DNA from 2 places in the Aliterella sp. E5.1 genome. Region 1 is predicted to be linked to the other one. Evidence: riboswitches for the same ligand, from Rfam matches in the RefSeq annotation. Region 1 holds a riboswitch; the other holds the start of a gene.

Region 1 (14,236 bases):
GTGGTAGTCTCAGATACAACGATGACGCGCAATTTGGTGGCAACGTGCAAGGACGTTATGCTATTCCCAATACATCTATTTCTGCTAGGGGTGCGCTCTTATTTGGTGGCGATACTGTTTCTGTTATCCCATCGTTATCCTACGATGTACCTGTAAGCAATAATACCAACATTTATTTAGGTGCTGGCTACTCTTTTGTAGGTGAAGATGGTCAATCAACTCCTCTAGGCAATAAGAATGCCGTTGTTCTTTCTACAGGTGTTGAATCTCAAGTTACTAACAGAGTTGTCCTCTACGGTGACGTGAAGCTAGGAATTGATGCCTACGAAGATAGTTCGGCGGCGGCTAGTAGCATTCAAGCAGGTGCAGCTTACCGCTTCAACTGACTTGAACTAGATTTTAGAGGCAATATGATCGCATTGCCTCTATCTTTGTCTGCAAGTGCTTAACCAGAAAAAGAAATGGCTTTTAGCCCAATAGACAAGATCCAGGAAAAATTAGATATTCCAAGAAAAATAATTTCCAAATAAATTGATAAAAATCAGCGATCGCACTTTTATCTGCCAAATCTACCTGAAAGCTGCGCCACCACAATAGACCCAATAAGCCTAAATGAGTGCTAACTAAAAATACAGAATTAGCCCCAGGTATCCAAAAAACCGCAGAAGTCGCCATTCCTACATAACATGCAGTTATTACCCAACGAGCCAGATTAAATACTCGTTCTTGACCTAAAGCAATAGTAAAAGTAGAAATTTGGTATTGACGATCGCCTTCCAAGTCGGGGATATCTTTAAATATAGCGATCGCAACTGTAAATACGATCACAAACGTCGTCAACGCCCATACCGCTCTTGGGATACTTAGGCTGCTAGTAAAATGCAAATATAGCCCTAAATTGACTACCGCTCCTCGCACTGTAAAAATGCACAAAGCCGCCCAAAAAGGAAACTTTTTCAACCGAATCGGTGGTAAGGAATAAGCCGTACCAATTGCTAAACTAATCGTTACCATTCCTAGCAAATAAGGCGATAGTAACCAAGCTAGTAGCAGCGCTAAGACCCCCGTTACTGCCACAATTAGCCTACCTGTACCCAGAGAAAACTCGCCACTAGCTAGAGGCAAATGCGGCTTATTAATTTGGTCGATGGCTATATCTTCCAACTGATTCAAGCCCACAATGTAGACATTGCCACACAGACAAGCAAGCCAAGCTCCTACTACAGACAGCACTGAATTACTATTGAATCCTTGAGATAATGCGATCGCATATATGCCCCATACGCTCAAACTCGTACCAATAATTGTATGAGGGCGCGAAAATTGCCAAAAAGCCGCCAGCCAGTTACTCTTGACGCTGGGGTTTGTTTCCTTATTTAGTACCACACAACAACCCAAATTTAATCAATCCGCGATCGTAACCACGACTCATCAATCCTAAAGATAGCGCCGCCTGAATTGTCCCCCAGCCGGAGCGAATTAAGCCGAAAAGCGCCTCAAAATTGAACGCCGAATCAATTACTACATCCCAAAAAGGAGCAACAGCCTCTGACCAATCTGCCGTCTGAATGTTTTGTAATAATAGATTTTGCGCGACTTGCTCGTACTCTGGTAAGGAAATCACGTAAGGCAAACAATAAACCCGATAAATATCTGCCAAATGCTGTTTTTCATCGGTAGTCAGCGCCGCATTTTCTGTAGAGCGATGACACCAAGTAACCATAATAAACTTTCCACCAGGTTTTAGCACCCGGTAACACTCTTGCATAAACTTAGTTTTGTCTGGCATATGTTCGCCACTTTCCAGCGACCATACTAAGTCAAAAGAATTGTCTGCAAAGGGCATATTTTGGGCATCTGCTACCTGAAAACTAGCTTCTGTGCTTAAAAAACTTGCCTCCTTTGCTCGTTCTGCGGCTCTAGAGGCTTGCACCGGGCTAAGAGTAATACCCGTCACCCTAGCATTGAATTTTTGCGCTAAATACAAAGAACTGCCACCAATACCACAACCAACATCGAGAATGTTCTCTGCTTGCTGTACGCCCGACCATTGCAGTAATTCTTCAATTAAATCTATTTGCGCCTGTCTGCGGTCTTTTTTGATTTTGCCATCTGCGCCATAATAGCCGTGGTGCATATGCTCGCCCCAGATCTGTTCCCACAGACTTGAGGAAGCATCGTAAAATTGTTGAATTTGCTGCTGTAGTGCCGTACTCATGTTAGTAGCGTTGAAACGGTAGACCGGAATTAGCGTAGCAGAAGATGCTATTACTTGACACGGCTTTTAAGTTTTAAATCCTACGTTTTATGACCAAAATGAATATTGTTTTCGAGTATGTTTAAACTTCTTTTAGTTGGAGCGTAGGATGTGACTGTTTCTCGGACAATTTGCTTCGGATTTTTGGCAGTAATCGCCGTTGGCACTATTTTACTGATGTTGCCTTTTTCTTCGGCGGCGGGGACTTGGACTAATTTGATTGTGGCGCTATTTACTTCTACCTCGGCTGTCTGTGTAACTGGGTTAGGGGTTGTCGATACTGGTACTTATTTTTCTTTTTGGGGTCAGTTTTTTATAGTTGCTCTAGTTCAGATTGGCGGACTTGGCTATATGACTGCAACTACTTTTCTATTGCTACTACTTGGAGCTAAATTTGGCTTGCGCGATAAAGTTGCTATTCAACAAGCTTTAGATCAAACGGGGATACAGGGTAGCGCTCAATTGATCCGCTCAATTATTGCTCTAACTTTAATTTTTGAAATTAGTGGCATTTTCCTGCTTTTACCAGTTTTTGCTCAAAACTATCCATTGAATGAGGCTTTGTGGCTAGCAACTTTTCATAGTGTTAATTCCTGGAATAATGCAGGTTTTAGTTTATTTAAAGACAGTTTTATTGGCTACCAAACTTCTATACTTTTAAACTTGGTAGTTACGGGGTTAATTATTTGTGGTGGTATTGGTTATGGAGTGATTTTAGAGCTATACATTTGGTTGCGCGATCGCCTACAGCGCAAGTCAGAACGAATAATATTTTCTCTCAGCTTTAAAGTTGCCGTTAGTACTACTTTAGCTTTGTTAATTTTGGGAACAATTGCCTTCTTTTTTATAGAAGTAAAAAATCCGGCAACTTTTGGTTCTTTCAGCTTACAAAATCAAATACTTTCAGCTTGGTTTCAATCGGTAACGACAAGGACTGCGGGATTTAATACTATTGATATTGGTAAAATGACTACGGCAGGTTTATTTTTAACCATTGCTTTTATGTTTGTTGGTGCAAGCCCCGGTGGTACGGGTGGCGGACTAAAAACAACTACATTTCGAGTTTTGACAAGCTGTACAAAAGCAATTCTCCAAGGAAAAGAAGAAGTACTATTATATGAAAGAACAGTAGATATTTCTTTAATTCTAAAAGCAGTTGGTGTATTAGTCGGCTCAGTCGCTACCGTACTTTTAGCTACCATCTTAATTGCTGTAACCGATCCAAAAATAAACTTTATTCAAATTTTATTTGAAGTAGTATCAGCTTTTGCTACGGTCGGACTTTCGACAGGAATTACTGCTAGTGTAACGGCGGCGGCAAAATTAATTTTAATTATGACTATGTATATAGGTAGAGTTGGAGTTTTGCTGCTAATGGCAGCTTTGCTCGGAGATCCCAAACCGAGCTTAGTTCGCTATCCTGAAGAAAATTTAATTGTCGGCTAAGATCGTACTACCCTAAAATCATGCCCAAATAGCAATAAAATTTAGTTCAAATAGGGTGAATTTACCAAGGTAATAAAAAGAGTGAATCTGTCTTCTCTAGGTTTTTTACGCAGTCTCCGTAAAGACAATCGTCAGTTTGCTGTTATTGGGTTAGGACGTTTTGGTAGGTCGGTCTGTGCGACATTTCACAAGTTAGGTTATGAAGTGCTAGGAACAGATGTTGATGAAAAACTTGTTGCTCAAGTGTTAACAGACCAAATTGTTGCTCACGCGGTGCAACTAGATTCTACTCAACCCGCCGCCCTCAAAGAAGCAGGGATTTTTGAATTTGATACGGTAATTATTGCGATCGGCAACTACATTCAAGAAAGTATTGTCACAACGCTAAACGTCAAAGAAGCTGGTGTACCTCATGTAGTAGCCAAAGCCTCCTCAGAAATTCACGGAAAACTGTTGCAAAGAGTGGGAGCAGATCATGTAGTGTATCCTGAGTTTGAGGCGGGTTCTACTTTGGCGCGGAGTCTCACCAAACCAGGTATTTTAGACCGTTTTGACCTCGATCCCGATCACAGTATTGTCGAGCTAATTGTTCCCGATGAGTTTCACGGCAAAACAATTACCGAACTTCAACTGCGCACTCGCTACGGTTTAAACCTTTTGGCTGTAAGTCAAGATGACAAGTTTGAAATTAATCCCGACCCCAAAAAAAAGTTACAGCAAGGTTCCGCAATGGTAGTAATTGGCTGTAATAAAGACATCAATCGCTTGCCAATTTGAGGAATTTGGATAAATACAGATAGAGCAATCGACTAAGGTTTTAGAATAAAGCTAGAAAGCTAGTCCGATTGGGTACATCCAACCGGGTGCAAGACAATAGTTGAGAAAAAAGAAGCACCATGCTGGATTTGGTACTGATTCTAGCGGTAGGTTTTTTTGGTAGCTTTGGGCATTGCGTGGGAATGTGCGGACCATTGACGGCGGCGTTTTCTCTATCGCAAAAACAAGACGCGCCCCAAAAAGTGCGATCGCAAATTTTGTTTCATATTTTGCTCAATGCTGGCAGGCTAATAAGTTATGCCTTAGTTGGTGCGGGTATTGGTGCAATAGGTTCGGTAATTTTTGCAAGCGGACAACTAGCCGGAAGCGGCAGCGCTTTGCGTCAAAGTATTGCCATTATTACTGGCATACTCCTAATTTGGTTTGGAATTGTGCAAATTAACCCCAAATTTTTACCACCAATCCCCTTTTTACACCCTCTAACTAGAGGAAACTTGCATCAGCGCCTAAGTAAAGCGATGGTACAGCTTTCTTTTGATAGTCAATGGTGGACACCAGCTATTTTAGGATTTGTTTGGGGTTTAATGCCTTGTGGTTTTCTGTACGCCGCGCAAATTAAAGCCGCCGAAACTGGCAGTATTTGGCGAGGCGCGGCAACAATGGCGGCTTTTGGGTTGGGAACTCTACCCACGATGTTAGGCGTAGGCATTTCTACTTCGCTTGTTAGTAAAGATCGGCGCAGTCAACTATTTAGATTAGCTGGTTGGGTAACTATTACGGTTGGTGTATTAACTCTCCTACGGGCGATGGGAGAGGAAATGATGGTTTATTTTACAGGACATGGAGCATTACTATGTTTGATGTTAGCTTTGGCTGCTCGCCCGATTAGCCGCCTGTGGGCGCAACCATTAAAGTATCGCCGCGCTTTGGGGGTAGGAGCCTTTGTAATGGCGATCGCTCACGTTACTAATACCATGCAGCATAGCTTTGGTTGGAACTTAAGCTCTATACCCTTTTTGATTCCAAATCATCAAATAGCTATATGTATGGGGTTAAGCGCATTTCTACTGCTTGTTCCCGCAGCTTTTACTAGCTTTGACAAAGCACAGAAAAATTTAGGCAAGTATTGGCGACAAATTCATTTATTAAGTATTCCAGCTTTGATACTCGCTGTAATTCATGCTGTACTGATTGGTACGCATTACTTGGGCGGGATTAATCACACATGGATAAATCAGCTTTTGGTAGTTAGTTTGGGGTTGATGACTTTGGGCATATTAATATTACGTTGGCAAAACCCACCATCAAAAATGCGCGGCTTATGAAAAACTTTGTAACTTGCAATACTCGGAGATCCCCCCTGACCCCCCTTCAAAAGGGGGGAAAATATCTTAAGGTCGCCCTTTTTAAGGGTGATTTAGGGCGATTACTAAATGCAGCTACTTATAGCAAAAATTTTCAAATATTTTCTACCAAACCCATCAATTTTGGCTGGCTGCTATTACTTACAACCTTACTTACTACTCCCGCCAACGCTCATAAAATAGAAACCCACAAAAATGTCGGCGCAACTATTCACATTGAGCCAAACGATTCTCCCCGTGCGGGTGAAACGGCTTTAGCTTGGTTTGCGCTTACTCAGAAGGGAGGGAAAATTATTCCTCTAGATGAGTGCAACTGTAAGCTATCTCTGTACTCCCAACCTCTGAAGGTAGGTACAGCACCCATATCACAGCCCCCATTAAAAGCAGTGTCCCAAGAGAGCTATAGAGACATTCCTGGGGCAGAAATCACCTTTCCGGCGGCGGGAGCTTATCAATTGCAATTGCAGGGAAGCCCCAAAGCTGGTGCAAAGTTTTCCGCTTTTGAACTAAAGTTTGATATCGACGTTGCACCAGGAGTTGCAGCACCAAAAAGCAGCGATCGCATTTCTACCCAAATATCACCTCAAGAGCCGCAAACAATGCCGCCGTGGTTGATTCCAGCCGTTGCTATCGGGGCAATTTTTACGGGTGCGATCACATTTTTGGTATGGCAAAAGTTACAGCGCAAAGATTAGCTATTTATTTTATGCTTTAGTGGGCTATGGCGGATGATTAATCCGAGGGCTAACCCAACTACTACCGTAGCTACCAGATAACCCAAGCTAATTAATCGAGTTAGTAGCGGGGTAGCCACAGCCGCTACTTCAATTTCCTCTGTAGCCACAACTGGTTGAAACTGACGATTAGCTGTAGGATTTGGTACAACTTCTACCTCTAGCTTGTGAGGTGCGCCATCAAAAAATTGTTGCTGCCATTTCAACTTACCTGTAACATCGGGAATACCTTGATAAGCAAAAGCTACCCAGTTATTTTCTAGTTGAGTAGTTTTTAAGTTGAAAACTACATCCGTTAAAGGCTGATTGGTTTTTGGATCGATCACGCTAACTTGTAAATTAGCCAATTTCCCCACGGTGGCGTGCTTGTCGCCGCTTATTTGTACTTGTAGCTGGGAATCATTGACAATGGCGGTTTCTACAGGTTCTGGATGGGAATGACTGTGAGAATGGGGTACTTCGGCGCTGACATTAACTACAAGCAAACTTGCGATCGCAACTAACACCGCTCCACTCAACAATAATCGCACTCGCGCCGGGGCTATTTCTCCTCTTTGGGGTAAAGGTTGTTTGCCCATCACCCAACCGCCACCAATTCCAACAGCGAGTAAAATCGCGATTAAAATAGCGTAATTGCGATACTTAACCGGATTTTCTGCTACCTTAAGGGTCAAAGTTTGCTCAATCGGACTAAATTGATTGGCAACAATCGGGGAAACATTGACTGCTAACTTATATTTGCCCCGAATTGGCAGCATTTGTTGAAGCTGTACTTTGCCTTCTGGGGCGATCGCATTTAATTCTAGTAGCTTCGTACCTTCGACGACGGGAAAATCGGTAGATAAAAAGGGAGTAATGGGCGGTGTAAATATTTGGATTTTAAATAAACTATTTGCCAACAATTCCCCAGCAGGATTTCGCGCGCTTAACGTCAATAATGTAGGCGATTGGGGCGTTGTCGCTTCCGCTTCAAATGGGTAAAATTGTCCTACAGGCGGACTTGTCGTTAGTTGAATAGGCGATCGCGCATTTTGAGATAAGCCAATAATTGCAAACAGAAATAGGCTCATCAAGCCCGTAATAGCTATGATGAGCGCTGAGCGCTGAGATTTTGACATTTTGATATTAGTTAATTAATTGTTCCGTCACAAGCTGTTATCTTGAACAAATTTTAATGACAACTAATTGTCAAAGTGTGGTGGCGCAAAGAGTGCATCGAATCATGGACGGCGGGATAAGTTGAAAAATATACCGTCCACAACGTCAAAGCGCATAGCGAAGTATACAGTGTCAACTGTACAGGCAACGATAAAGTCCAATCAATTGCCCGTTTTTGAACGTAAGTAAGATTATTTGTAGCTCTCACAACCAGTGTTCCTCGCACAATAATGTAGAGTTATTAGCGATTGGTAGGCATTCTGACTTAAAGGCTTTAGTATCGCCTCATCACAGTTGCGGAACAGCGTCGGAATCTCACCGAACTTTCCCTTCACTTCTAGTGACTTCCACCAGAACCAATCGCGTCAGGCAATCATTCTATCACTGCGTGCGAAATCTGGAACTAAGAGTAAAATGTAATGCTAATTAATCTTGAGGACAAGTAACAATATGTGTACAGCTTGTTTACTATTTTCTGCTTTAATGCTGTTTACTCCCGCAGATAATGCCGCACCATCCAATCGCGTTTCTGTAGCCCAAGAAACTCAAGTAGCCATTACCCAAATGGTCAAGGAATTGCCCAAGTCTTCAGATACCAAACTATTACGTAGTGGGTTATTGGAATTGCATTCACAATTAGCAACTACAAAAAATGACGTACAAGCCCAACAAATTATCGACAGCGAATTAAACATTTTGTCGCAGCAACTGAGAAATTCTTCTAGTGGAGAAGAAGTAACCGAGTTGCTAGAAGATATGTTGATAGAAGACGAGCCAGCACCTCAAACAAAAAGTTCAAACTACGCACCGAATAAGTCTATTTCTAAACTAAATTGGGGCTGGCTGCATTAAATAATTGCCCTCAAACTCAATTAGGGGCTTATCCGCCCCAACTAAGTTATTGCAATATTTCCTCCAATTGGTGCTGATTCCAGAGAGTTTGATACAATCCTGGTTTTTGCACCAATTCGGCGTGAGTACCAGCTTGCACAATTTGCCCTTTATCCATCACCAAAATTCTATCGGCGGTAGCGGTGGCGGATAGTTGGTGAGAAATAAATACTACTGTTTTGCGTTTAGTACCTTGCGAAAGATTATTCAAGATATCAGTGGCAGTTTGATTATCCACGCTAGAAAGCGCATCATCCAAAATTAATACTGGCGCATCAACGAGCATCGCTCTAGCTAAAGCAGTACGTTGCCTTTGACCGCCAGAAAGAGTAATGCCGCGTTCGCCCACAATAGTTTTGTATTGTTGGGGAAAATTGCGAATTTCTCCGTCTATTTGGGCAACTTTGGCGCTATATTCTACCTCGGCTTGGTCGCTTACCGGATCGCCATAGCGAATGTTATTTTTGATCGTAGTGCTAAACAAAAAGCTATCTTGAGGAACATAAGCGATCGCTTGACGTAATGAATCTAAATCAAGAAGCGTAATATCTATCCCATCTAAAAACAATTGCCCAGGTTCAATATCTAATAAACGCGGTAAAGCATTAGCAAGAGTTGATTTACCTGAACCAATAGCACCAACAATTGCTACAGTTTCGCCAGGAAAAATCGTCAAATTGACATTGTCCAAAGCTGGAGTAGTAGCGCCAGGATAAGTAAAGCTGAGATTAACTGCTTTGAGTTCGCCTTTGACTTGTTCTTTGGGTAAATGTATAACTTGGTCGGAGTTTTGAATTTTGGGCGTGACCGTTAAAATAGACTCAATGCGATCGATACTAACTTCACCTCGTTGGTAAGCCGTAATTGTAAAGCCTAACAGTGCAGTGGGAAATACCAAACGCTCTACATAGATTAAGAGCTTGAGAAAGTCACCAATAGTAATTTGTCCAGAAATAATTTGGCTAGAACCTAACCACAATAAAATTAGCAAACTAATATACGCAAGCCCCCCCACAAGCGGAAATAAGGTATTGCGGGTTTTGGCTAGTTTTAAGTTGGCGGCTAACAGCCTTTGATTGTTTTGACTAAAAGCACGGCGCTCGTTTTCTTCTTGGGCGTAGATTTTAATCAGCGCAATCCCGCTCATATCTTCTTGAATCAACTCGCTGACAAGAGAAAGCTCCTCTTGTACTTGAATTTGTTCGTTGCGGAGGCGATCGCTAAATAACTGTACAGTAACTAGCATGAACGGATAGATAGCTATAGTTGCAAGCGTTAGCTGCACGCTAATTGCTAACATCGCCGGGAGAGTAAGGGCGTAAGCAAATACTGTATTTGCCAAACTAAGCACCGCAAATCCCACCAATCGCCGGATATTTTCGACATCGCTAGTAGCGCGGTTAATCAAGTCACCCGCCGTATTGAGGGCAAAATAAGCAGGTTCAAGTCTTAGCAAGTGTTGAAAAATCTTTTGTTTGAGGTCAAATTCTACCTGTCGCCCAACACCAAATAAAGTAACGCGGGAAACCATGCGGATGACCCACATGATCGAACTAAGAACAATAATTAGGATGACATAGCGTAAAACTTCGTCGAAAGTGAAAGCAGATTGAAATCTATCAACAATTTCACCAATCAATTGCGGAATATAAACACCAATAGCATTAACAACAAGTAAAGCAACAATACCTACAGTAGTTGCTTGCCAATGGGGGCGGAGGTAAGAAACAAGTTTAGCAAATCGAGTTTGAGCCATTAGAGCAATTGAGCAACTATTGCGATTTTAACAACAGGCGCGATCTCTATAGCTACGGTCAAAAGTTAGGTAATGGCTGCAAAAGTCAAGATTTTGCTGATGTATGTTGAATTTAAGGCTATTGTTGTTTTGCTTTAGCAATTAGCTCTTTAGCTCTTGTGGCGGCTACTTTTTCGCTGAATTAGTTAAAATCTGAGAAATCATGCGATTAGCCCCAGATGCGTAGCCGCCACCAAATAAATTGAAATGATTGAGAATGTGGTAGAGGTTATACAAGGTTTTGCGTTGCTCGTAGCCTGGCTCTAAAGGAAAAGTATCGTTATAAGCGCGGTAAAAAGCCGCCGGAAAACCGCCAAATAGTTCCGTCATTGCTATATCTACTTCGCGATCGCCATAATAGGTTGCAGGGTCAAAAATTACTGGCTCTCCCTGGTTTGTACAAGCGGCGTTACCTCCCCACAAGTCTCCATGTACTAAAGAGGGTTGTACTTGATGGGATAGCAGTTGCGGGAGGAATGCTAATAATTGTTCTTGCTGGGGAAAATGCTCCCCCTTCCGGTTAGCCAATTGAAATTGATAGCCTAGACGGTGTTGAGCGTAAAACCTTACCCAATCAGTTGTCCAATTATTAATCTGCGGTGTAGAACCAATTGTATTATTTTGTTCCCACCCAAAACCCTTAGAGCTAGTCGTGCGGTGCATTGCAGCTAAATTACGCCCCATTTCTTGCCACGAATTAGTAGTTGCCGTACCTAAGTTCAGCCATTCCAAGACTATATAAGCCGAATTTTCAGCGACTCCCCAACAAATCGGTTTTGGTACGCGGATAGTATTTGTTTGTGCCATTTGCTCCAACCCTAGCGCCTCGGCAACAAACATTCCAACTTTAGCAGCCTCGTTTAGCTTCACAAAATAAGTGAAGTCGCCATCACTTACCGCGTAGCCTTGATTGATACAGCCACCGCTTACAGAACGATGACTTGCGATCGCAAACTTTGGTTGAGTCTGGGAGATATGTTCGGCTATTTGCGTCCACATAACAAATTAAGGCTTGAGAATAACCGCACCGTAAGCATCGGCGGAGAGATATTTTTGGGCGGCGGCTTGCATTACCCCCGCATCGAGGGCTTGAATCCTCGCTGGGTAATCAAAGGCTGGCGCTAGGTTTCCGACCATAGATTGATAGTAGCCGTATAAACCCGCGCGATCGCTTGGAGTTTCGTTAGCAAAAATAAATCGATTGGCAACTTGAGTGCGAATCCGGGCAATCTCCCATTCTGCAACGGGCTGATTTTGAATAGTATGAATGTGCTGAGCAATTGATGCTTCTACTTGCGCCAAGTTTTCTACAGGAAGCGTTGCCGATATATAAAAAGTGCCTTGCAAGCGTTGCGTTATATTGCTAACAGAAATACTAGAAACCAGTCCCTTTTCTTCTCGTAAATCCCGCACCAGCCTCGATGTACGCCCCGCTCCTAATACGGCGGCTAATACATCTAGGGCGTAAGTTTCTTGCAGATTACTCAACCCTGGAACTCGCCATACCATCACTAACCGCGCTTGTTGCAGACTATCATCCTTCAACTCGTGGCGGACAATTTCTGTAAAAGCAGGTTCTTCAGTAAGGGTAGCCGCTAAGGGTTGACGGTTGACAATGGGTGAGGGGTTGGTAGCTTCGGTAAAACCATCGGCAACAATTTTGATTAATTCATCTACAGGCAAATTACCCACAGCAACGGCGGTAATAGACTCTGGCTGATACCAAGAGGTGTGAAAATCGCGCATTTGCTGCGGCTGGAGTTGGGAAATTACGTCAAATTCTCCAAGTACCGGGCGGCGATAGGGTAAACGGGCAAAGGCGGTTTGCATTGCTTGGGCAAAGGTGCGCCGACGAGGATTATCATCCGATCGACGGATTTCTTCTAAGACGACTAACTTCTCTCTACCAAAAGCATCGTCGGGGATGAGCGAATTAAGCACTACATCAATTTGCAGAGGCGCTAGGCTAGCAAAATCTTTCGGGGCAGTAGTAATGTAGTAGTGGGTGTAGTCTTGGCTAGTTGCGGCATTTGTAACTGCGCCTCGTTCCTCAATTCGGCGCTCAAATTCTCCGCTAACAATCCGCTTGGTCCCCTTAAAAACCATGTGTTCGAGAAAGTGAGCCATACCATTGATATCATTCGGTTCATTGGCTGAACCCACATTAACCCACAAACTCAGGTTAACGGCTTCTACTGGCATCTGCTCGGCTACAATTGTCAAACCGTTAGGTAGCTGATGCAGGGTAGGAGAATTTAAGCGGGGTGGTTTTACAACAGTTGAAGTCATTAGTAATACGGAAGAAGCCAGTATTTCCTTATCTTAGCCATTCCTGAGGGCAGGCAGAAAAGATCATACTATTTTGGGAAAGACTCCGCTCGTGCTTTGCGGTGACTAGGGCAAAAAATATACATAAACTTTTTATCTAAGCTATGTTATCTGTTCAACAATTAAAAGCTAAAAAAAAATCTGTTCGCCGCAATCTTTGGCTCGAAAAGTTACTAGCAATTATTGCTGTTGCAAATTTACTTTTAGTAGTTTTCGATCTTAGTTATATCCCTTTGCGAGATTGGTACTTTATAGAAGCACCAACAATAGTTAGATACTACGACCAAGTTAAAGGGATAGAACCTCACCGTGAAACTCAAAGATATCTTCAGAAAGTGGATCAATTAGAAACTCAAGTCGAGCAAATCGGGTTGCAGTCGCCGGAAGTTGAAAGCTCATTGCAACAGTTGCGTCTACTTAGTAATGAAATAATTGAAGATAATCCTTTTGATGTAGCAGATAAAACTGGAAGTTTAGCTAAAATCAAGAGATTGATGCGCCTGCGTGTAGCCTCTTTTAACAATCGCTCTATAGAAGCATCAGCCCACGAAGCATTTACATTATTTTGGAGCCAACTATATTTATCTCAAGTAGGTTGGGAGCAGGAAATTAGCTTTTTTAATACGCAATTACGCCCGTTAATTGAAACTAACTACTATCGAGATATAGGAGAGAATGGCAAATTTATAGATAAGTTTTGGTTAATAGATTTACCATTTGTCATTATATTTAGCATAGATTTTTTAATTCGAACCTTATTTCTTAGCTTTCGCAATAAATTAAGCTGGTTAGAAGCAATGCTGCGGCGATGGTACGATATTTTTCTGTTGTTACCTGTTTTACGATGGTTGCGAGTAATCCCGGTAACGATTCGCCTATATCAATCTCGACTATTGAATCTCGAACCTGTGCGATCGCAAATTAACCACGATTTTGTAGCTAATTTTGCCGAAGAAATTACCGAAGTTGTGGGTATTAGGATAATAGATCAGCTTCAAGACGCAATTAAAAATGGTGATATTAGTCGTTGGCTGCTGCGTTCTAAAAGTGGTTATATAGATATCAACAACACAAATGAAATTAGTGCGATCGCATCTCGCATAGTAAAATTAAGCGTTCATCAAGTTATCCCAAAAATTCAGCCCGATGTAGAAGCGTTGATATATTATAATCTTCAAACTATACTTAACCAATCTCCAGTATATAAACAGCTTCAAAATGTACCAGGAGTAAGTAATTTGCCCAAGCAATTAGCTAGTGAAATAGCTAAGTCTAGTTATAGTGCGATCGTAAACATGATTGAAGATCCGCAAAGCGCGAAAGTGTGGAAACAGTTAACTGATAATTTTAGTAAAACTCTAGAAAGAGAGTTGCAGCAAGAACATAACTTGAAAGAAATTCAAGCTTTACTTGTAGATTTATTAGAAGAAATCAAAATTAACTATGTTCAAAATATTGCCGAAGGCGGGATGGAAGAAATATTAGA
Region 2 (11,538 bases), on a different contig from region 1:
CCAACTAAGCGCCGATTTAGCAGGATTTCTAGATTGTTCCCCAAAAATCGCGCGACTTCACTCATTCCATTCGGGGCAATATATAGAGGCGATCCTTTTATAGCTTTTAACTTTTGAGTGTCAGCACTAAATTCATACGTTGTATCCGTCCAAACTGCCAAAATACCTTGGGATTTCAGCAACTCAACAAAACTTGTTGTTAATTCCCCATTAGGAATTAAATAACTAAGTCCGCGATCGGCGCAAGTATCATGCAAGCGGCGCGTAGTCACTCGTCCCCCCAATCCACGCGACTTCTCAACTACAACTAGCCGATAGCCAGCTTGATGCAACTGCTGGGCGCAAATTAAACCCGACATTCCAGCGCCAACTATTGCAACATCAAACATAATTTTTTAATTTTTTGCCTTATTAATAATATATTCGCGCAACCAAGAGCCAAGTAAAAGTTTGACAACTAGCATTCTCACCTCCCCGCAAATAGTAGAATAAGAACACGAGTTGGGGTCTGGAGGGATAAAAATTGGACGAAATGAGATCGGCGCTGGAATTAGCTACGGAAGATGAATTGCAACAACTGACAGAACTCTTGTTCTGTCGTAGATTCAATCCCCTCGATTACGTGCATACACCACAACCAATCGATATTCAAAGTAGAGATAGAGAAGCTTGGTTAGACGCGATCGAGCAAAGATTTCGCTATCTAGCCGCCGATGGCGTAACCGTTTTGCGCGGACGCACCGAGCGCGTAACCTATCGTACAGCAATCATTCAAGTGTGTCGCTATCTCAAAATACCGTACTCCAACAACCTCGCTACTACAGACTTAGAAGCCGAGGTATTTTTAAACTTATTAGGCAAAGCTTGGAAACAACTACCCCAAAGCGATCGCTCTCAATTGACAACCAAAGTCCAAAAATCTCTAGCTAAGTGCGAACTATCGGAACCATTACCTTTAGCTGTCCAGCGCGACCCCATAGCCTTATTAGTCAAAGGTGGTAGTGCAATAGCTGTTAGTTCAATTATCCAGCCGATGTTACTCCAACAAATTGCCCGTCAATTTGCCCTTCAATTTGCCAGCTATCAATTAGCCAAAGAAGCCCTAATTGGAGGCGGAACCGCCGCCGCAATGCAGTTGCAAAGTCAACTTGTCCTCCAGAGTGCAAAGCAGGGTATGACCATGACTGCCGCTCGTTATGGCGCTGTTAGAGGCATCTTTGCTTGTATGGGTCCGGTCTTGTGGACGTGGTTTTTTGCTGACTTGGGTTGGCGGTCAATATCTACTAATTACGGGCGGATTATTCCAACTATCTTTGCCTTAGCCCAAATTCGTCTCACCCGTGCAGAAGAAGCGTGCTGGGAGACTGTTTAAAGCACTATTATCTGAAACTGCAACCCCAATTTGCTTGGAACTACGCCCAAATAGGGGTGATATTGTTGCCTTTGTTGCCATCGCTGGGGGCATTGGCTATCTTTTTTGCTTTGTTAATTACTTGGCAGCAGTACCGCCGCATTATTCACCGTCCCTTAAATTGGGGAATGGCAACAATAGCTGCCTTACTTGTCATTTCTACCAGCTTTGCTGTTAATCGTGGCGATGCTTTTTTAGGCTTATTTAACTTTTTACCCTTTTTTATCTTATTTGCTGGCTTTAGGCAGTTAATTTGTATCCCTACCCAACTACGCCGCATCAGTTGGCTGTTAGTAATTACTTCTATCCCGGTCGTAACTATTGGACTGGGGCAATTATTTTTAGGTTGGGTTACTCCTGCCTACTTGCAGCCCATAATTGGTTGGCAAGTTGCGCCCCTTGGCAATCCCACCGGGCGAATGTCCTCTATATTCCTCTACGCCAATATTTTAGCTGGCTACTTAGTAATTGTTTTTATCCTCAATTTGGGCTTATTGCTAGAAAAATATCAAGATCGCGCCAAAAAACCTAATTATTTCACCCTGCTATTTTTAAGCATTGCGGCATTAGGCAACTTGACGGCAATAATATTGACCAATTCTCGTAACGCTTGGGCGATCGGCATAATTGCCCTCTTAGGCTACGCTATTTATCAAGGTTGGCGCTGGGTAATGATTGGAGTAAGTGCGATTTCTTGTAGTATTTTATTAGCAGCCTTTGGGACATCGCCCCTGCAAGAATTATTTAGAAAAATTGTCCCCGCTTTCTTTTGGGCGCGGCTAACAGACCAATTGTACCCAGACCGCCCAATAGCATTACTAAGAACTACCCAATGGCAATTTGCTTGGGATTTAACGCTCCAGCGTCCTTGGACTGGTTGGGGACTGCGTAACTTTACCGCTCTCTATGAAGCAAAGATGCACCTATGGCTAGGACATCCCCACAACTTCTTTTTAATGATGACCGCAGAAACCGGGATTCCGGCAACAATTTTACTGTGTCTTTTAGTTAGCGGGGTATTGATCAGAGCGATTATTTTAGTTGCAGGCGATCGCACTCGTCCCAGCCCAGACAAACTAATATTTTTCAGTTACATCCTCGCCTTTCTATCTGTCACCCTTTTCAACACTGTAGATGTCACTTTATTTGACTTTCGATTGAATACTCTAAATTGGTTAATTCTATCCGCAATTTGCGGAGTAACTTCTAGCTTTGATAGGGCTTACATAGGCAATACGCAAAAATTCGATCCCCCCTAGCCCACGGCAATAAAGCGGGTATCGCTATTCTTCCCGCTTTTTGCCTCCCCTTAAAAAGGGGGGAAAATCAAGCCCAATTTTTATTGAGTTGGAATACAGGGTTAAATGATGAAGTCTAATATTCCGGTACAGAAGGATCGACTTCCCGACTCCAAGCCGCAATACCACCTTTGACATTAGTTCCCTCAATGCCCGCGTCTTTAAGAATGGCTAAAGCCTTCGCCGAGCGCCCGCCCATCTTACAATGAGCAATGAGCCGATGACCGTTGAGCAATTCCTTAACTTTAGCAACTCCTTGTCCGCTCTCAATATCTGGTAATGGCACTAAAACCGACCCCGGAATTTGGGCAATTTCGTACTCGTTAAGATTGCGGACATCAAGCAGGACAAAATCTTTTGCACCACTCTCAATTAATGCCTGCAACTCCTGGACGGTCATTTCTGATAATTCCATCTGTCGTTTTTCCTCCTCTGCTTTCGCTTGAGGAATCCCGCAAAATTCCTCGTAGTCTATCAACTTTTCAATTACTGGGCGCACTGGATTGGGGCGCAGCTTTAGCTCTCTAAACTTCATGTCTAGGGCGTTATACAGCAGCAACCTACCGCTTAAAGTATTTCCTTGACCCAAAATAATCTTGACAGCTTCTGTTGCCTGAATAGTACCAATAATGCCGCACAAAACGCCAAGTACGCCGCCTTCTGCGCAAGAAGGAACCATCCCTGGAGGTGGTGGTTCGGGGTACAAATCGCGGTAATTTGGTCCGCCTTCGTAGTTAAAAACTGTTGCTTGTCCTTCAAAACGGAAAATTGAGCCGTAGACGTTCGGCTTATTTAACAAAACACAAGCATCGTTGACTAGATAGCGAGTAGGGAAGTTATCTGTACCATCGACGATCACATCGTAAGGTTTTACTAAATCTAAGGCATTTTCAGAACTCAGGCGAGTCTCGTACAAATCTACCTGACAATTAGGATTGATTTCTAAAACGCGATTTTTGGCGGATTCAATCTTGGGTTTGCCTACCCAGGAAGTGCTGTGAATGACTTGACGGTGCAAATTAGAGTTATCAACCACATCAAAATCAACAATTCCGATGCGTCCAACTCCCGCCGCCGCTAAGTACAGCAGTAATGGAGATCCTAGGCCCCCCGTACCAATACACAGCACGCTGGCAGCTTTGAGGCGTTTTTGCCCTTCTAGCCCCACTTCTGGCAAAATAATGTGGCGAGAATAGCGTTCGTATTCTTCTTTTGTTAATTGAATTTCATCCAAGTTAGGATTGAGCATGGCAACCAAATTGAGGAACGAAATAAGATCCTATCCAAAAACAACCTACTTTGTTTTAGATTTTCCTAGGTTTTAAACTAAGTTATTAACAATAATAATTTCTTCAGCTTGAAACTGTCGATCGCGATCTAGTTCCCAGCTAAGTAATTCTTGGGCTTTGCCTTGAATTACCGAAACAATAATATACGAGTATTGTTCCCACGCATATAGGCGATCGCATTCTGACGCAATAGCAGCACTATTGGGGTGAGAGTGATAAATGCCAATAATCTCTAAGGCGCGATCGCGTGCTTCTTTTTGCACTTGTAAGATAGTTTGGGGAGAAATCGCATAATTGCTAAGTTGATTGGTTGCTCTACTTTCCTCCACAGTGCTAAATAATTCTGCCGCTTCAGCATTCCAAACGTTTTGAGTTGCTCTAACTTCTACTACAGTTTTGCTACGATTATTGAGTTTTCCTAGCAATAAACCACAGCATTCTTGAGGATAAGCACTTTCACCCTGCTGACAGATAGCTTCAATCTCTTGGCTACAAAGTTCTAAAACCATGTCTAATGAGCCATTCCCGCACCTAAATACAATTCTCCCACTTTAGGATCGTTCAGTAAATCTTGCCCGGCTCCAGAAAAGCGATCGCGTCCCGTATCTAATACATACCCTCTATGCGCCATTGACAAGGCTTTACGGGCATTTTGTTCGACTAAAACAATCGCTGTACCAGTTTGATTTATTTGTTGAATTTGCTCAAATACACTGCTTACCAGTACCGGAGATAAAGCAGCGCTTGGTTCATCTAACAATAATAAATCTGGTTCTAGCATCAATGCTTTACCCATTGCCAACATCTGCCGTTCTCCCCCCGATAAAGTTCCGGCTTTTTGTTGTCGCCGATTGGCTAAACCTGGAAATGTATCGTATATTTTATTTTTTAGACTACTTAGAGGAATATTACGAATAAAAGCACCCATTTCTAGGTTTTCTTCTACACTTAGTGAAGGAAATACGTTTGCAATTTGCGGGACATAGCACATCCCACGCCTGACAATTTGATTTGATTTTAGTCCAGCAATTTTTTCACCTTTGAAGGTAATTGTGCCTTTATGAGGAGTCAATAAGCCAAAAATTGTTTTAGCTAAAGTAGATTTTCCTGCGCCATTTGGACCAATTACCGCAACTAATTCTCCGGGCAAAATATGAAAATTTATGCCTTGCAAAATATCTAGATCCTTGATGTAACCAGCCCAGACATTTTCAACTTCTAATAGCGGCGCAGAATTTTTCATGTCCAACATTTAGCTTACGGGAGAAGTTAGTTACGATTTTACAATTTTTGAGGGCGATTGCCCATGAATTGACCTCCTAGTCTAGTTTCACTAAAACCTAAAATCGCTATTATTGTGGCGTTTGCTGTAATTCCGGTTTTTCTTCAGGAACGATCGCATTTTCTACCGGACAAACTTGAATGCAGATGCCACAATCTATACAAGTAGCAAAATCAATCCAGTACCAACCTGTCCCCTTAACATTTTTGCTTGGACCTTCATGAATACAAGCCACCGGACAAGCATCTACGCAATCAGCGACACCTTCACAGATGTTAGTAACAATTGTATGTGGCATGGTATTTTACCTTTAGCTTTTTATTGACAGCACTAAATTATATTAACAAATTGCCTATTTAAATCGCCATCACAATTTATTACTCCATCTCAATATAGTCCCTGCTTTTAAGTTTTATTTTGACGGCACAAACTCAATAATTCAAGCCTTGATTAATATTAATCGGTAGCCAATCCACATATCTTGTAAAAAGTTAATTGCCAAAAGCTCTAAAAATATCAAACTAACAAAAAGAATTTTGCAGCAAGATTTGGTACTATTTGCTTAAATCAAATATTGTTAGCTTGCGATTGAGAAGAATTGCTGCTTGAGTGCGAGCGATCGCGCAAGAGTACAGAAAATTTTAGATTTTTGGCTACGTGCGGGCAAATTTACACCTCCGCTCCCAAAAATAGTCAGAAAAATCACAAGTATGAGAAATACTCACAAATATTTTGTAGGTGTTTCGCTCTTTAATTTAGGTGATCGCGCTAATACAATATCACAAGCAATAAAAACTAATTAAATTAGTCATGCTTCCATTAATAACTTTTTCGGGATGTATTTCACTAAAAGAATTTATAGAATAGCTGCAACCCTTACCAATAGCCCAAAAAAAATACGGAGCAAAGAAAATAGGAACGACAAAATCAATAAGTTATTGGATAAATTATATACATAAGTATTCCGATCAGAAGTAGATAAATATGGGTAGATACAAGCAAACACTTCTAATTTTGGCGGCTCTTACTTTAGGTTCAACCAGCTTTGCTGCTAGTGCCAATGCGAAATCAACAGGTTATCGAAACAATGAACGGAAGGTTTATATTTTCCACCCAGAAGCTAGAAACAACCAATACTTAGAAAAAAGAGTTTACTACGGCTCTCCAGGTAACTATTACCGAGGTCCTCTAAGAACTAATTATAAAAGACCAAACTTCAAATATTATCGGGAACCTCAAAGAACCATCTACAACGGTTCTAGAGTCGATTATTACCGAGAACCTAGAACAACAATAATTATTAGAGGAGCAAACCGGACTTACATTAAGCCCAATAGATGGTAAAAATGCCAGGATTTTGTAAAAGGAACTGCGTCGCAGTTCCTTTTTTCTGTTCTAACGTCTAACTGAGCCAGTTGTCTCGTAAGGGTCGCTGTAAGCAGTCTTTTCTGAACCTTTGGCAAGCCTACCAGCTAAACCAATTAAACCTAACAAACCTAGCCATCCCCAATCAAAAGTCCGCTCGTTAGTTTGCTGATAACTTGTGGTTTGTGTACCTGTTGTAGTGCTAGGTACGACGGTATCTGTAGTTGTATTACCTGTACTAGGAGTTGTTGTCGTTGTGGTTGTTGTATCGGTTGTGCTGCTTCCAGGGCTTACCGTGGTACCTGTTGTCCCGGTTCCGGTACTAGGAGTGGTTATCTGTGTGTCAGTAGTCGTACTACCTGTTGTCCCTGTTCCAGTGGTTGTATCGGGAGTTGTAGTTGTTCCGGTTCCAGGAATTGTCGTTGTCCCTGTTCCAGTGGTCGTATCGGGAGTTGTAGTTGTTCCGGTTCCAGGAATTGTCGTTGTCCCTGTTCCAGTGGTCGTATCAGGAGTTGTAGTTGTTCCGGTTCCAGGAATTGTCGTTGTCCCTGTTCCAGTGGTCGTATCAGGAGTTGTAGTTGTTCCTGTAGTTGTGTTAGGAGTTGTCCCTGTAGTTGTACTACCTGTACCAGGCGCTGTGGTTGTCCCTGTTCCAGTAGTTGTGTTAGGAGTTGTTCCTGTAGTTGTACTACCTGTACCAGGCGCTGTGGTTGTCCCTGTTCCCGATGTTCCGGTTCCAGTTCCCGATGTTCCGGCTCCACTTCCGCTACTATCTTGAGCAGACACAGGTACTACAGGCAGAGTAGTTAAACTAAAAATAAAAGCACTTGCCCATATAGTTTTAGATAAATTAGAAATCTTCATATTGTAAGTTCCTTTTTTTTAATCTTTGTCAAAGCTTACTAGCACAAAATAGTATTTTTCAGTGTAAATAACAAACTAAACTGCTCAACTAAGACTGATAAAAAGTAGCCTAATTTTTTGTCTTTAATCTTAGATTATGACTAAAAACTTGCTCCATTTATAGAACTTTAGTTGAGTAATCTACTTAGCCAATATACAGACTAATACTAAATCAATCATCGCTAGTTTGCTTTAGGCATTATTCCCCCCATAGACTGGTTTTTTGAGACTTATTTCAGTCATAAGTAAAACAAATATCTTCTTAGCTCTCTTTGTGTCGGAAACTATTTGCGTAGGCTATTTTTAACAAAATAAAATTTTATTGATAAATAATTAAGTATTTATTTTGATAGTTAGCCGCAGTTAAAATTCTTTATTAAAGCAAGTAACCTAAGTAGGATATTTGAGATATAGCAGGTGAAAATTAAGGCTATTGTAAAGAACTCGCGCGATCGCATATTAGATCGCGCAACCCAGATTAACCCCCCTACCCCGGATTGGGAACTAAGTTAAATCGGTTAAGATAACTAAGCACTAAAGCGCGATCGTGATATTCGGGAAACTCCGGTGCAAATCCGGGGCTGTGCCGCAACTGTAAACGAGTCTGCTGTAGGGACAAATCTAACCATTGAGTTGTCTTAAATTCAGTTATCGTTAGCCAGGATGCCGAAATTATCACTAGCTCAATTTATTTCCTGCGTCGCACGGGAAAGGATAACTAATTTTCAATGACTGCTGTAAATACAACAAACATCGAATACTCCATCCCACCACTAAAATTACCACCATTACCGCTCCATCGTCCCTTACTGACGATTGGTCATGGTACTAGAGACGAATCAGGACGACAAAGTTTTTTAGACTTTACGGCGGCTTATCAAGCCTTGGATACATCTAGACCCGTACTACCTTGTTTTTTGGAACTCACCGAACCAACAATTCAACAAGGAGTAGATTTGTGTGTAGAACAAGGTTATACCGAGCTATCAGTGCTGCCGATATTATTATTTGCAGCTAGGCATAACAAATTTGATGTCACGAACGAATTAGATCGTTCTAGAGTCAGACATCCCCAAGTCAAGTTTCATTATGGGCGGCATTTTGGCATAAATCCGGGGATTGTAGACTTATGGAAGTCGCGTTTAGCTGAACTTGATGCACTATATCAGTGCGATCGCGCCGATACAGTATTATTATTTGTTGGTCGCGGTGCAAGCGACCCCGATGCTAACGGAGACTTGTACAAACTAGCTCGGATTCTTTGGGAAGGTAGCGGTTACTCCACGGTCGAAATTTGTTTTATCGGTATTACCCACCCCCGCCTAGAAGAAGGGTTTCGCCGCGCTCGACTTTACAAGCCCAAACGAATTATCGTTTTGCCGTACTTCTTATTTACTGGGATATTAGTCAAGAAGATTTTTGATATTACGTGCGTAGAGCAACAGCAATATCCAGAGATCAAAATTGATTGTTTGCCCGAAATGGGCTTGCATCCTCAGTTATTTTCCGTGCTGAGAGAGCGAGAAATTGAAACTCAACTTGGTCAAGTACAGATGAACTGCGAGATGTGCAAATTCCGCCTAGCGGCGGTAGGAAATAACTCAAACGGTCACGAACACGGACACCACCATCACCATCACGACCACAGCCACCCAGCACCCGATCCTTACGCAGATGTAGCTCAATACCATCAAAGAATCTGGCAAACACCCTAGATAAAAAAAAGGGAGTAGAAAGATCTACTCCCTTTTCTCAAACTTATTTAGCGCCGACTTCTAGAACGACTCCGAGAACCGCTAGAACGAGAACGACTCCCACTACCAAAACTACCTGATGAAGGTCGTCTAACCCGGCTGGAACTAGAATTACCAGAAGGGCGTAAGGTGCTAGAGCCAAAACCAGAGCCACTAGAACGGCTGCCAGCATTTGAAGGCGAACGGCGTACCGTGGAAGATGATGGTCTTCTAATCCCACCAGTAGTCCGGAAATTAGTCCGATTTCTGACTTCCAAGGGTGGCGCATTGTAGCGAGTGCGATAACTGGTTACAGCGCGATCGTAAGTATTGCCGTAGCCGCCATAACCTGTTAATAATCTACTTCCAGGTTGATAGACCGGGGGTACATAGTATTGGGGTCTAAATAACAAGCTACCAATTGCCTGACCTGCTAAAGCGCCAGCAAAAGGACTCCAAAAACTATTCTCGCGACGCACGACGACAGTTTCTTGTTGCCCAGTTTGCGGGTTGACTTGATTTTCGGTCACAGTGTGGTTGTACTCAATTTTGAAGTCTTCCGTAAGGTGCAACGCAGGTTGTCCGTTGGCTACATTTAGATAGCTTTTCTCACCGCTTTTGATTTCTTCATCGGTTAACCTCGCCATTTGCAAATTTGTCGTGCGAAAACTCGGCGGTTGACCGGGAGGAGTATTGAGCAAAAATAGCTCATATTCTCCATTCGCATCGCTATAACTAGCTTGCTGGACGGGATACTTGCCGTCAGCAATTTTTGAAGGTGCTGCCGATTGTTGGGGTGTGTTGGGGCTTTGGCGGACGGCTGCGGTATTGCTGCCACAGCCAATAGTTGTCACACTCAAAGTTAGGCACAAAAACAATATTGTAAATTTACGCAAAATTGGCATCATTTATGATTGAACTCTCATCTATTTCGAGCGTAACAATATCCAATCTTAATTGACACGTGCAAAGTCCGTCCCAAAATTAGCGTGAAGTCCCCAAGATGTTAAAGTTGAGACGAGCATCAATCTTTACCCATAGCTTCAAGAGAATTTAGACCATGGCACAATATCCTATTCCCGTGCTAGTCAACGGTGCGGCAGGCAAAATGGGACGGGAAGTAGTCCGCGCGATCGCCCAATCTGAGGATATGACTTTAGTAGGCGCTGTAGACCGCAACCCCCAATACCAAGATCGAGACGCGGGGGAATTAGCTGGTTTAAGCGAACCCTTGGAAATCCCGATCACCAACCAGTTTGAGCCGATGCTTGCCTTCGCTGCTCAAGAAAAACAGCCCGCCGTCATGGTAGATTTTACCCATCCAAGCTCGATTTACAATAATATTCGTTCGGCGATCGCTTACGGGGTGCGTCCGGTAGTCGGGACGACGGGTTTAAGCGCCGAACAAATAAGCGATTTAGCAGACTTTGCCGACAAAGCTAGTACGGGTTGCTTAATTATTCCTAATTTTTCTATTGGCATGGTTTTACTCCAGCAAGCCGCCGCCAGTGCTTCCCAATACTTCGATCATGTAGAAATTATTGAACTGCACCACAACCAAAAAGCCGATGCGCCAAGCGGTACGGCAATTCAAACCGCCGAAATATTGGCAGAAATGGGCAAACCCTTTAACCCAGCTTTAGTTGAAGAAACGGAGAAATTACCCGGTGCGAGGGGTAGTTTAGCAAACGTTGGGATTAGAATTCATAGCATCCGTTTACCAGGCTTGATTGCCCATCAAGAAGTCATTTTTGGCGCTACGGGTCAAGTTTATACCTTACGCCACGATACAAGCGATCGCGCTTGTTATATGCCAGGGGTATTATTGGCAATTCGCAAAGTGCTATTGTTAAAATCCCTGATTTATGGGCTAGAAAAGATACTATAAGCCGTCCTCAAAACTTCTCCCATGTTAGTCCCTCTTACACGCCAGAAATTTGAACAAGTTATACCTCGAATTGCCTCTGCCCAACAATACAAATACTACTGGGGTAAATCCGCAGATTTTTTGAAGCGGCTGTTAATTTCTGTAGTCGCTGTATTGGGTGTCTTACTACTGCGATTTTTCTTAGGCAGAGGTTTTAGTCCGATCTTATTTGGTGCGGGACTAATTGGCGGACTCTACTGGTTTTGGGGACCAGTATATTGGGCAAGTTTACGCAATCAGAAATATCGCCGCTATCCCTACGCTGGCTTTTTTCGCGGTCGGATTTTAGATATATTCCTAACTGAAGAATTAATCAACACCGAAGAAACA

Evidence for each region. Region 1 has a riboswitch for cobalamin ahead of AC2VE5_RS11170 (CbtB domain-containing protein). Riboswitches for the same ligand answer to the same signal wherever they lie in the genome.
Region 2: linked by a shared signal. The riboswitch ahead of AC2VE5_RS08580 (sirohydrochlorin chelatase) and the one ahead of AC2VE5_RS11170 (CbtB domain-containing protein) in region 1 are both predicted to bind cobalamin.

What each region holds. Positions count from the first base shown of each region.
Region 1 covers NZ_JBYCCV010000025.1:19,326-33,561, forward strand. The annotation lists gene AC2VE5_RS11130 (hypothetical protein) at 1-386, shown strand, start outside; gene AC2VE5_RS11135 (homogentisate phytyltransferase) at 469-1,386, opposite strand; gene AC2VE5_RS11140 (methyltransferase domain-containing protein) at 1,373-2,218, opposite strand; gene AC2VE5_RS11145 (TrkH family potassium uptake protein) at 2,369-3,703, shown strand; gene AC2VE5_RS11150 (potassium channel family protein) at 3,785-4,480, shown strand; gene AC2VE5_RS11155 (urease accessory protein UreH domain-containing protein) at 4,600-5,805, shown strand; gene AC2VE5_RS11160 (hypothetical protein) at 5,802-6,539, shown strand; gene AC2VE5_RS11165 (hypothetical protein) at 6,536-7,696, opposite strand; gene AC2VE5_RS11170 (CbtB domain-containing protein) at 7,750-7,944, opposite strand; cobalamin riboswitch at 7,970-8,112, opposite strand; gene AC2VE5_RS11175 (hypothetical protein) at 8,187-8,588, shown strand; gene AC2VE5_RS11180 (ABC transporter ATP-binding protein) at 8,635-10,383, opposite strand; gene AC2VE5_RS11185 (fructosamine kinase family protein) at 10,549-11,421, opposite strand; gene AC2VE5_RS11190 (M16 family metallopeptidase) at 11,428-12,711, opposite strand; gene AC2VE5_RS11195 (hypothetical protein) at 12,855-14,236, shown strand, end outside.
Region 2 covers NZ_JBYCCV010000016.1:57,963-69,500, forward strand. The annotation lists gene AC2VE5_RS08535 (NAD(P)/FAD-dependent oxidoreductase) at 1-389, opposite strand, end outside; gene AC2VE5_RS08540 (YaaW family protein) at 524-1,372, shown strand; gene AC2VE5_RS08545 (O-antigen ligase family protein) at 1,354-2,670, shown strand; gene moeB (molybdopterin-synthase adenylyltransferase MoeB) at 2,786-3,958, opposite strand; gene AC2VE5_RS08555 (M67 family metallopeptidase) at 4,031-4,507, opposite strand; gene AC2VE5_RS08560 (ABC transporter ATP-binding protein) at 4,510-5,241, opposite strand; gene AC2VE5_RS08565 (ferredoxin family protein) at 5,351-5,578, opposite strand; gene AC2VE5_RS08570 (hypothetical protein) at 6,265-6,624, shown strand; gene AC2VE5_RS08575 (WGxxGxxG-CTERM domain-containing protein) at 6,676-7,509, opposite strand; cobalamin riboswitch at 8,068-8,237, shown strand; gene AC2VE5_RS08580 (sirohydrochlorin chelatase) at 8,277-9,263, shown strand; gene AC2VE5_RS08585 (hypothetical protein) at 9,311-10,189, opposite strand; gene dapB (4-hydroxy-tetrahydrodipicolinate reductase) at 10,342-11,169, shown strand; gene AC2VE5_RS08595 (phosphate ABC transporter permease) at 11,191-11,538, shown strand, end outside.